Regions from separate parts of the Geodermatophilus sp. SYSU D01186 genome, predicted to be linked through region 2. Evidence: riboswitches for the same ligand, from Rfam matches in the RefSeq annotation. Region 2 holds a riboswitch; the other holds the start of a gene.
The links. Region 2 has a riboswitch for cyclic di-AMP ahead of ACI784_RS11210 (C40 family peptidase). Riboswitches for the same ligand answer to the same signal wherever they lie in the genome.
Positions count from the first base shown of each region.

Region 1: another riboswitch for cyclic di-AMP. It lies ahead of ACI784_RS12225 (LysM peptidoglycan-binding domain-containing protein); the one in region 2 lies ahead of ACI784_RS11210 (C40 family peptidase).

Region 1 covers NZ_JBJGYW010000014.1:55,106-60,812, forward strand. The annotation lists gene ACI784_RS12215 (MFS transporter) at 1-916, opposite strand, end outside; gene ACI784_RS12220 (VOC family protein) at 1,063-1,437, shown strand; cyclic di-AMP (ydaO/yuaA leader) riboswitch at 1,758-1,908, shown strand; gene ACI784_RS12225 (LysM peptidoglycan-binding domain-containing protein) at 1,915-3,147, shown strand; gene ACI784_RS12230 (hypothetical protein) at 3,255-3,557, shown strand; gene ACI784_RS12235 (FAD-binding protein) at 3,596-4,861, shown strand; gene ACI784_RS12240 (DUF2306 domain-containing protein) at 4,962-5,669, shown strand.
Region 2 covers NZ_JBJGYW010000012.1:99,615-105,321, reverse strand. The annotation lists gene ACI784_RS11240 (hypothetical protein) at 1-496, opposite strand, end outside; gene ACI784_RS11235 (NmrA/HSCARG family protein) at 593-1,435, opposite strand; gene ACI784_RS11230 (SMP-30/gluconolactonase/LRE family protein) at 1,480-2,379, shown strand; gene ACI784_RS11225 (hypothetical protein) at 2,427-2,651, opposite strand; gene ACI784_RS11220 (NAD(P)-dependent oxidoreductase) at 2,705-3,031, opposite strand; gene ACI784_RS11215 (hypothetical protein) at 3,078-3,242, opposite strand; cyclic di-AMP (ydaO/yuaA leader) riboswitch at 3,602-3,728, shown strand; gene ACI784_RS11210 (C40 family peptidase) at 3,744-4,241, shown strand; gene ACI784_RS11205 (hypothetical protein) at 4,265-4,636, opposite strand; gene ACI784_RS11200 (HAD domain-containing protein) at 4,840-5,358, shown strand; gene ACI784_RS11195 (hypothetical protein) at 5,366-5,707, opposite strand, start outside.

The sequences.
Region 1 (5,707 bases), on a different contig from region 2:
CGGGCAGCACGGTGGCGGGCGCGGCCGACGTGGCCAGTCCGGCGACGGCGGCGGCGGTGACGGCCAGCGCGGTCGCCAGCGCCGGCAGGCGTCCCACGACGTCCGACCACCACCCGGCGGACAGCCGGCCGGCGAGGTTGCCGGCCGCGAGGAGCGAGACGGCCACGCCGGTGGCCCCCGGGCCGAGGCCACGGGCGGCCGCCAGCGGCGCGGCGGTGGCGAAGAGGACGAGTCCGGGAGCCGCGCCGCCGGCGAAGAGCACCCACAGCGCGACGAGCGCCCCGCCCGGGACCGGCTCCGCCCCGCGCGCCCGGCCGCTCCGGGGCACCCGGTCCGCCGGGGCCAGGACGGCGGCGAGCGCGAGCAGCACGGCCGTCGTCCCGGCCAGGACGGCGAGGCACGTGCGCCACCCCGCGGCGGGCAGCGCCGCCGGCGCCACGAGCCCGAGCAGCACCGGCCCGGCCGCGTAGGCCCCCACCACCACGCCGCTGGCGGTGCCGCGCCGCCGCTCGGGGACGCGGGCGGCCAGCGACACGGCGACGCCGTAGCCCAGCCCGTTGGCCGCCCCGAACAGCAGCCCGACGCCCAGCCACGGCAGCTCCGGCCGCTGCGCCGCGGCGGTCAGCCCCAGCCCGGTGCCGGCCAGGACGGCGGCGGCGGCCAGCAGCGCCCGCGGCCCGTACCGCCGCAGGCCGCGGCCCACCCCCAGCAGGCCGACGGTGAAGACCACGACCGCGGCCGCGAACACCCCGGGCCCGCTGCCGGGCGCCGCGCCGGTGTCGGCGCCCACCTGCGGCGCCACCAGGCTCCAGGCGAACAGCGTCCCCACCGCGAGGTCCGCGAGGACGCCGGCGGTGACCAGGCGGAGCGTCAGGGCAGGCCCGGAGGGTCCGTCGTCGGCTGGGGGTCTGGCCACGGTCCTCCCGGGATGACCTCGAGGCACGAGGCGGCCAGGATGGGCCACCCGGCGCCCCGGCAGCCACCCCCGTCGACGGCGCAGGGACGACTCCCGGTGGAGGCGCCGGCGTGCTTGGCTCCCGGCACGGTCCCCGAGGAGGCCCGATGCCCGTCCAGCTGAACCACACCATCGTCGCGGCCCACGACCGGGACGAGTCGGCGCGCTTCCTGACCGACGTCCTCGGCCTCGCGCCGCCGACCACCTACGGCCCGTTCGCCGTCGTCACCCTGGCCAACGGCGTCTCGCTGGACTTCATGGCGGAGGACCCGGTCATCCCGCGGCACTACGCGTTCCTGGTCACCGAGGAGGAGTTCGACCAGATCCTCGGCCGGATCCGCGCCCGCGGCCTCGAGCACTGGGCCGACCCGTTCGCGTCCCGGCCGGGTGAGATCAACACCAACGACGGCGGCCGCGGCGTCTACTGGCCCGACCCGAACGGCCACGTGCTCGAGGCGATCACCCGCCCGTACGGCGGCTGAGGCACCGCCCGGACACTCGCGGCCGCGCGTCTCGCGGCGCGGCGCACCGCCGGTCGGACGCGCGCTGCGCCGGTCCCGCGGAGCCGGCGGTGCACGAGCACACCGGCAACCAGGCCCCCCCCCCCCGATCCCCGGCGACACGCCAGGGCGGCCGTGAGTGACCTCACCGACCCCACCCGCACCTCGCGGCGCGACCAGCGACTTCCCCGCACGGCCCCTCGCTTGTGACCGGCGTTACGGCGACAGTCCACATCACGGGTCGTAGCGTTTTGGCTGCGTTCAGCTAAGAGAACGTGGCACCGGTCCGCCAAACCCTGCCCACCGGCTGCCAACCAGATCCCTCAGGGCAGGGGTGGGGGACCCAACGTTCCCGGCGCGTCCGACGCGCCTCGGGGTGAAGCCGCGCACCGCGGCCGGGCACCGATCGCCCGAACCCGACAGCTCACCTCGCCGGCGGTGATCGGAGACCACACACCCATGGCAAAGCACCGCGCGCCTCGTTACGTCCGCACCAAGAAGGCGCTCTCGAAGGCCCCCGTCGCAGCCGGCGCCACCGTCGTCGGGATGGGCATCCTCAGCACCCCGGCCAACGCCGCCACCACCCACGACTGGACCGGCGTGGCCCAGTGCGAGTCCGGTGGCGACTGGGCCATCAACACCGGCAACGGCTACTACGGCGGCCTGCAGTTCAGCCCGTCGACCTGGGCCGCGTACGGCGGCACCGACTTCGCGCCCCGGGCGGACCTCGCCACCCCCGCCCAGCAGGTCGAGATCGCCGAGCACGTGCTCGCCGGCCAGGGCATCGGCGCCTGGCCGGCCTGCGGCAAGCTGCTGACCGACGGCACCACCGCCGCCGCCACGGCTCCCGCGGCTCCCGCGGCTCCCGCCGCCGCGCCCGCCGCGGCGCCCGCCCCGGAGGGTCCGGCCGCCGACACCGCCGCGCCGTCCGCCGACCACACCGTCCGGCGCGGCGACACCGTGGCCGAGATCGCCGCCGCCCACGGGGAGTCATGGCGGTCGCTCTACGAGCGCAACATCGCGGTCATCGGCGCCGACCCGAACCTGATCTTCCCGGGTCAGGTGCTGCTGACCAGCGGGGCGGCGGCGGCCGCTCCGGCGGCGGCGGCCGCTCCGGCGGTGGCTGCTCCGGCGGCGGCTGCCCCGGCGGCGGCTGCCCCGGCGGCGGCTGCCCCCGTGGACGCCGCGCCGGTGGACGCCGCGCCGGCCAACGTGGCCGCGCCGGCTTCCGCTCCCGACGTGGATCCCGCCCCCGTCGTCACGCCGGAGCCGGCCGCGGCGCCCGCGCCGGAGGTCACCCCGCTGCCCGAGGTCGAGCCGACCCCGGCCGCCGCGGTGATCAGCAACAGCGCCGGCGCCGTCCAGCCCAGCGCGCAGGCCGCCGCCGACGCGCTGGTCACCAACGTGCCCGGCGTCGCCGGCATCACCATCGGCGGGACCCGCGCCAGCGCCGCCGACCCGCACGGCCACCCGTCCGGCCTCGCGCTGGACTACATGGTCGGCTCCGACGCCGCGCTCGGCGACGCGATCGTGGCCTACCACGTCGCCCACTGGGACGAGCTCGGCGTGGAGTACGTGATCTGGCAGCAGCGGATCCTGACCTCGCCGACCGGCGCCTGGAAGGCGATGGCCGACCGTGGCGGCGCGACGGCCAACCACATGGACCACCCGCACGTGAACTACCGGGCCTGACGACCGGCCCGCACCGGGGTTCCCTCCAGCGGCCCCCACCCGATCCCGGGTGGGGGGCCGCTGCCGTCGCGGCTGCCGCACCCGGTCGTCGTCGGCAGACTGGGAGCGTGACTCCCCCGCCGTCCGACGACCCGGCCGCGCGCGGCGTCGTCCGCCTGTTCAACACCGCCGGCGGGCGCACCCTGTGCCTGGCCGGGGACGTCGACGAGGCGGCCGTCGCCGCCTTCCTGCGCCGCTACGGCCGCGAGCCGGTCCGGGTCGAGGTGATCGACGCCGGCTCGGTGACCGGCCTGTCCGCACCCGCCCTGGAGCTGCTCCTCGACCACCTCGACGCCGCCGAGCGGGCCGGGCGGGCGGTGACCGTACGCCGCTCGCCGCCGGTGGACCGGGCCCTCGCCGCCGCCCGCTGACGGCCCCTCGGGACGGCGGACGTGGGTAGCGTTCCGCCGTGACCGTCGAGACCAACTGGGCCGGCAACCACACCTACCGGGCGCAGCGGCTGCACCGGCCGACGACCCTCGAGCAGGTGCAGGAGATCGTCGCCGCCGCCCCGCGCATCCGGGTGCTCGGCTCGCGGCACTCCTTCACCGGCATCGCCGACTCCGCGGAGCTCCTCTCGCTGGAGGCCGTGCACGCCGCGGGCTCCCCGCTCGCCGGGATCGACGTCGACCTGGCCGCCGGCACGGTCACGCTCGGCGGCGGCGTCCGGTACGGCGAACTCGCCGACGTGCTGCGCGACGCCGGTGCCGCGCTGCACAACACGGCGTCCCTCCCGCACATCTCCGTGGCCGGGGCGGTCGCCACGGCCACCCACGGCTCCGGCGTGACCAACGGCAACCTGGCCACCGCCGTCGCGGCGCTGGAGCTGGTCACCTCCGACGGCGAGCTCGTCCGCGCCGCCCGCGGCGACGCGGACTTCGACGGGATGGTGGTCGGGCTCGGCGCCCTCGGCGCGGTCACCGCCCTCACCCTCGACGTCGAGCCCGCGTTCGAGGTGGAGCAGCGGGTGTTCGAGGGGCTGTCGTGGGGCGCCCTCGCCGAGCACTTCGACGAGGTCGTCGCGTCCGGCTACAGCGTCAGCCTCTTCACCCTGTGGGGCGAGGACGTCGAGATGGTGTGGGTCAAGTCCCGCACCGATGGGACCCCTGCCCCCGAGGGCGACCTCTTCGGCGCCGTCCCGGCCACCGTCGACCGCAACCCGGTCCCCGGCCTGGACCCCACCCCGTGCACCCCGCAGCTCGGCCGGCGCGGGCTCTGGTCGGACCGCCTGCCGCACTTCCGCATGGGCTTCACCCCGAGCGTCGGCGACGAGATCCAGTCGGAGTACCTGCTCCCCGTCCGCTGGGCCCTCGACGCGATCACCGCGATCCGCGGCCTCGGGGCGCGCCTCCGGCCACTGCTGCTCACCTGCGAGATCCGCACCGTCGCTGCCGACCGGTTGTGGCTGAGCGGCTCGTACGGCGGGGACGCCGTCGCGTTCCACTTCACCTGGCGGCGGGACCCGGCCGGCGTCGACGCCGTGGTGGCCGACCTCGAGCGGGTGCTCGCGCCGTTCTCCGCCCGGCCGCACTGGGGGAAGGTCTTCGCCGCCGGTGCGGCCGAGATCGCCCCGCTGTACGAGCGGCACGCCGACTTCGTGGACCTCGTCGCACGCATGGACCCGCGGGGCGCGTTCGGCAACGACTGGCTGGAGGAGAAGGTGCTGGGCCGCTGACCGCTCCCCCGGCGACCTCGGACCCTGGTGGACGACGGTCGGCGCGGCGATCCTCGCAGGCCACGGGGACGACCGGCACGGGGAGTTCGGGGTGCTCGGCATGACGCGGACCGCGCCCACGGCGACCGTGCCGGCCTCGACGTGGCGGACCCGCGGCGCGTACTGGTGGCTGCTGCTCAGCGCCCTGGCCGTCGCCGTGTTCGCCCCGCTGCCCTACCTGACCGCCCCGCTCACCGACCTCGACGGCCTGGAGGTGGCGGCCAACCACGCCGACCGCTCGGCGCCGGTCCGGCTGGCCTTCTACCTGCACGTCGGCGCCGGCGGCCTCGCGCTGCTGCTGTCGCCGCTGCAGTTCGCCGCCCGCCTGCGGCGGCGCGCCCCGCAGGTCCACCGGGCCGTCGGACGCGTCACCGTCACGGCGATCGCGGTGGCCGGGCCGGCCGGCCTCGTCCTCGCGCCGCTCAGCCTCGCCGGACCGGTCGGGACCGCCGGGTTCGGCCTGCTGGCGCTGCTGTGGCTGGCCTGCGCCGCCACGGCGTTCCGGGCCATCCGCCGCGGGGACGTCGCCGCGCACCGGCGCTGGATGGTGCGCACCTTCGCCCTCACCTACGCCGCGGTCACGCTCCGGCTGTGGCTGGCCGTGCTCATCGCCGGGCAGACCGCCCTGGCCGGGGTGGACGCCGCCGTCGCCTTCCACCGCGCGTACCTCCTGGTGCCGTTCCTGTCCTGGGTGCCCAACCTGCTCGTCGCGGAGCGGTACCTGGCCCGGCACACCGCCGCGGGTGATACGCCGGTGCCCCTCCGTTAGGTTCCACTCCCAGCAGGCCCCCACCGCACCCGTCTCGG
Region 2 (5,707 bases):
TCGCCAGCGTCAGAGACAGGCCCCGATGTCCTGTGGTGTAGCCCCAGAACAGGAATCCTGCGACCACGACGAGATCGAGTGAGGTCCACAGCAAGAGAAGGACCTGCCGTTCAGTGCCGACCGTCAAGGGTGCGATGACCAGGCCCAGGAACGCGCTGATCACGACCGCGGCCACGCCGATGCGGATGAGCGCGATCCTGCTGCGCCGCTTCGCGAAGAACCACGACGCCTGCGCATGGAAGAACAGCCCGATCATGAGGACCAGACCCGTCACCATCACGGCAGCCGTCCCGGCCTGGGTGATGACCATCGTGTAGTCCAGTCCGATCTCTTCGGGCCGGAGACCGAACTGCTCGTAGAACCCGATGTGCGCGGACCACGCCTGGACGAAGATCCCGAGACCGACGCTCACGAGCGCTGCGGGGATGACGACGGACAGGCGCTCGGTCCACTGAGGTAGTACGTCGGCCCGCCTGGGCGCGGCGATCCACTCCACGAGTCCCTGACGCGCAGAGCCCACGTCAGGATCGTCGCAGAACCGGCTCGCCCGGCGCCCGGGCTCGAGCGTCGGGATGGACGTGCGGCGCCGGCCTCAGCCGCTCCAGCCGCCGCCGGCCAGCCAGGCCGGCAGGTCGCGCAGGCCCGGTGCCAGGGCGCGGGTCGCCGCGACGTCCGCGCGATAGGCGGGCGGGTGCGCGAACCAGGCGAACATCGCCCGGGAGTCCTCGTCGAGGCCGTCCAGCGGCAGCGCCTCGTAGCGGCCCGGCCGCCCGGCGCGCTCGCCGAAGGCCGCGGCGATCTGCTCGCCGGTCCGCTCGTCGCCGCCGATCTCGATGCTGCCGCCGGGCACCCGCGAGGGGTCCACGAGCACGGCGGCGGTGACCGCGCCGATGTCGGCGACGGCGATCATCTGCAGCGGCACACCGGCCGGCAGCGGCATCCGGACGACGACCTCGGCGCCGTCGGCCGCCACCATCCACGGCAGGTTCTCCATGAAGAACACGGGCCGCACGATCGTCGCCGGCAGGCCGAGGATCGCGATGTGCTCCTCGACGCGGCGCTTGCTCTCGAAGTGCGGGATGCCGGTGGACCGCTCCGCGCCGCCGACGGAGGTGAACACCAGGTGCTCGACGCTGGCGTCGGCGGCCGCGTCGGCCAGCGCGATCCCCTGGGCCACCTCCACCTCCGGGCCGCCCGCGCCGAACGGGGTCGTCATCGCGAACACCCGCTGGGCGCCGCGGAACGCCGTCCGGAGGCTCGCCGGGTCCTGCAGGTCGGCGCGCACCAGCTCGGCGCCGCGGTCGGCGAGGTCGTGGGCCTTCGCCGGGTCGCGGACCAGCGCGCGGACCCGGGCGCCGGCGTCCAGCAGCGCGCGGGCGGTGGCGCCGCCCTGCTGTCCGGTGGCTCCGACGACGGCGATCACGGGGTCGGGCATGCGGTACTCCTCCAGGGGGTCGGGTCCCCCTAGGGTGCCCGACCATGGCAGAGCGGCAGCTCAGGACGGTCCTGGAGGGCGGCGGGTTCTTCGAGGGCCCGCGCTGGCACGAGGGCACCTGGTGGGTGTCGGACTTCTACCGCCACACGGTCAGCCGGGTGGCCGCCGACGGCGCGGAGACGGTCGTGGTCGAGGTGGAGCAGCAGCCGTCGGGGCTCGGCTGGCTGCCCGACGGCTCGCTGGTGGTCGTGTCGATGAAGGACCGCCGCGTGCTCCGGTACGCCGACGGGTCGCTCAGCACGTACGCCGACCTCGCCCGGCACTGCGGGGGGCACCTCAACGACCTCGTCGTGGACGCGCAGGGGCACGTGTTCGTCGGCGACTTCGGCTTCGACCTGATGGGCGGCGGCGCGGCGGCGACCGCGTCGCTCAAGCGGGTCGACCCGGACGGCACGGTCAGCGTCGCCGCCGACGGGCTGCAGTTCCCGAACGGCTCGGTGATCACCCCGGACGGCGGCACGCTGGTCGTCGGCGAGACGCTGGGCAACCGGTACACCGCCTTCGACCTGGGCGCCGACGGGTCGCTGACCAACCGGCGGGTCTGGGCGTCGCTGGGCCCCGAGGTCACCGGGACGACGGTCGACGAGGTGCTCGGTCAGCTGGTGGTCGCCCCGGACGGCTGCGCGCTGGACGCCGAGGGCCTGATCTGGGCCGCCGACGCGGTGGGCGGCCGGCTGGTGCGGGTGGCCGAGGGCGGGCGGGTGGTCGACGAGATCTCCGCGCCGTCCGGGCTCGGGGTGTACGCCTGCATGCTCGGCGGGGACGACGGCCGCACGCTGCTGATGTGCTGCGCGCCGGACTTCTACGAGCACAACCGCGCGCCGGTGCGCGAGGCGGTGCTGCTGGCGACCGAGGTCGACGTCCCCCACGCCGGCCGGCCGTAGTCAGGCGGACGTCCGCCGGCTGTCCCGCTCCTCCGGCTGACCGGGGGTCAGCTCCCGGTGGCGCCGGGAGGCGGCTCCGCCGGGCGCGGCTGCCCGTCACTGCCGGGCACACTGGGGTCGACGGTCCCCATGGTGCCGCCCTGGGCTGCGCGCGGCTCCTCCTGCTGCGACGGCGGCCCGACCAGGTCGGGTTCCTCGCGCTCGCCCGGGTTGCCGCCGGTGGCCTCGTTGGCGCCCCCGTAGGGGCGGCCGGTCATGTTGCCCTCTGTCATCTCCGGACCTCCTCGTCCTGGGTGCGGGGGTGGGTACCCGGGGCGGGCGGCGCTCACGCGGGGGCGAGGACGCGGACCGGGGAGCCGGCGAGGAAGGCGGCGACGTCCTCGACGGCGTCGCGGAAGAACACCTCGTAGGTGGCGCGGGTGACGTAGCCGAGGTGCGGGTGGAGGACGGTGTTCGGCGCGGTCCGGATCGGGGCGTCGGCGGGCAGCGGCTCCCGGTCGTGGACGTCGACGCCTGCCCCGGCGATGCGGCCGTCGCGCAGGGCCCGGACGAGGGCGGCCTCGTCGACGATCGGGCCGCGCGAGGTGTTGACCAGGATCGCGGTCGGCTTCATCCGGGCGAGCTCGGCGGCGCAGGTCAGAGCATGCGGCAACGGCCCCTGCCCGGGGATCCGGGAGGGGCCGCTGCCGGGCGGTGGATCAGTAGCCGCGGCCCCGGCCGTAGCCCTTGCCGCCGCCCTTCTGCTTGGCCTGGTAGTCGGCGATGAACTTCTTGATCTTCGCCTGGTTCTCCGGCTTGCGGGCCTCCTGGATGACCTTCGCCGCGATCCCCGACGCCACGAGCTTCCGGATCATGCCGGCCATGTGGTTCCTCCTCGGTTGGTTGCGTTGATCGTGCCCGCCCAACGGCCCGGCCAACCACCGAGGTTCCCGTGGCGATACGTGGGGTCGTCCCTACGGACGGTCAGGGCACTCCGCATGGGGTCCAACTGCCCTTGACTTCGCTGACCTGCCCAATTGCCAGCAGCGACGGGACCTTGGTCCCGGTGTCCGACGTGGTGGGACTGCGTGTCGCGCGCGTGTCGGCCCGCGTCTCGCCCGGGCGCCCTCGCGCCGGCGCTCGCCCGGCGTGGCCGCGCGCGTGCGTCTAGCGTCCTCTGCGGTCCCGACGGGCCCCCGTTGCCGAAACCGTGGCGACACCCGTCGGACCCCGCCGAACAGGGGCGTGGCCACTGCCGCGCCCGGACCGGGGACCCACCGAAGCACAGGGGTGAAACACGGCCTGTTGCCGTGCCGGGCGACCTCCCGCCCGAACCCGACAGCTAACCCGGTAGGCGGACGGATGGAACAGGAGAACCGTCGTCGATGACGACTGCCCGCACGTCCTCAGCCCGTCGCACCATCCGTGGGATCGCGGTCGCCGCGATCGCCGGCGCCGGGATCGCCCTCACACCCGCCACCGCCTCGGCCGCCCCGGACACCACCGCCGTGTCGGCCGCGGCGGTCGCCAGCCCGGCGGCGCAGAGCGCCGTGAACACCGCACTCGCCCAGGTGGGCGATCCCTACCGCTGGGGCGCCTCCGGCCCCAACGCGTTCGACTGCTCCGGCCTGACCTCGTTCGCCTACCGGGCGGCCGGCGTCGGGCTCCCGCGCACCGCCCGGGCGCAGTCCGGCGCCGGGGTGGCGGTCTCCCGCGACAACCTGCAGCCAGGTGACCTGCTGTTCTTCTACCGCCCCGTCTCGCACGTCGCGATGTACATCGGCAACGGCAAGATGGTGCACGCCTTGCGGCCGGGGCAGCCGGTGAGGGTCGACAACGTGAGCTACATGCCGAGTTACGCCGGCGCCCGCCGCATCGCCTGACCTGCTCTGCCGGTGTCCTGTCGCTAGTGGCGGCAGGGCACCGGCGGCTGGTCGGCCGGCTGCAGCGAGAAGACCGAGCCGGCGTCGCGCGGCCAGGAGTGCAGGAACAGCAGTCCGAGGCGGGTGTTGACGAACGCCTCGGGTCCCGCCTCGCGGACCAGGTCCGCCAGGTGGCCGGTGTCGTGGTTGCGGTGCCGCTGCAGCTCGTCGCCGACGGCCAGCGTGACGACGTCCCCGACGGCACCCATCACGACGACCGGCTGCCAGTGGGCGTCGTCGGCCTGCGCCAGCCGGACGTGCGCCGGGTGCGGGGCGTGGCCGCGGGCGAGGCGGCGGCAGGGAATCGGCGTCTCGACGCGGCTCGAACCCGGGTGTGACTCGAGGTGGTCGGACACTGGCTCCCCCTGGTTCCGTGCTCCACCGGACGACCGGCGGACAGTCAGCGAACCACCTCGCTGCCCCGCTCGCCGGGGTGCCGAACGTCCCGGACGGCGAAGTCGCCCGTGTGGGTGCCCGCTCTGCCGTCGAGGTGACGGACGGCGACGGGTCAGCCGGGCGCGACGCCAGGAAGGGGCCGCGCTCGGGTACGACGGTGGCCATGGCCGCGAGTGGAGACGTGCCGATCCTGCTGCTGGACGTCGACGGCGTGCTCAACGCGGCCTGCAGGGACCTCCCCGAGGGCTGGCGACGCGGGACGTTCAACGGCTTCGTGCTGTCGTGGGACCCGACGGTCACCGCCCGGCTGCGCGAGCTGCACGAGTCGGGCCGGGTGGAGATCCAGTGGCTGACGACCTGGGCCTGCGACGCCGACCGGCTGCTGGCCGAGCCGATGGGGCTCCCGCGCGGGCTGAGGGTGCACGCCCGGGAGGGGGCCGCGCCCACCGGCTTCCGCGGGCCGCTCGGGAGGGCGACGGACTGGTGGAAGCTGGCCTGTGCCCGCGTCGTCGCCGAGGCCGAGCCGGGACGACGCATCGTCTGGATCGACGACGACCTCGCCGAGCAGGCCGCCGACACCGGCGAGTGGCTGGCCGCCCACCCGCACGTGCTGGTGGTCGCACCGACCCTGGGCGTCGGGCTCACGCACGCCCAGCTCGACGAGATCGAGGCGTGGCTGTGAGGTTCGGCTACGAGACGCGGACGAAGTCGCGGCCGTTCCAGTGCCACCGCACGGTGATCGGGATGGACGGGCCCTCGGCACGGTTGTCCTCCGGCGCGTAGGCCCACATCCCGGCCACGATGTCGCCGTCCCGGACCGACAGCGCGGTCGGGTCGTAGAGCGGCGTCAGGACCGTCGACTCCTGCAGCGTGCGCGGGCTGGGCAGGACCGCGAGCCGTTCCCCGTCGGCGGCGAACACCTGGACCTCGTCGAGGATCCCGTTGGACGGCTGCGGGGAGCACTGCAGCAGCACGACCGTGTCGGGCTCGCCGTCCCCGTCGACGTCACCACTCGCGCTGGCCACGAAACG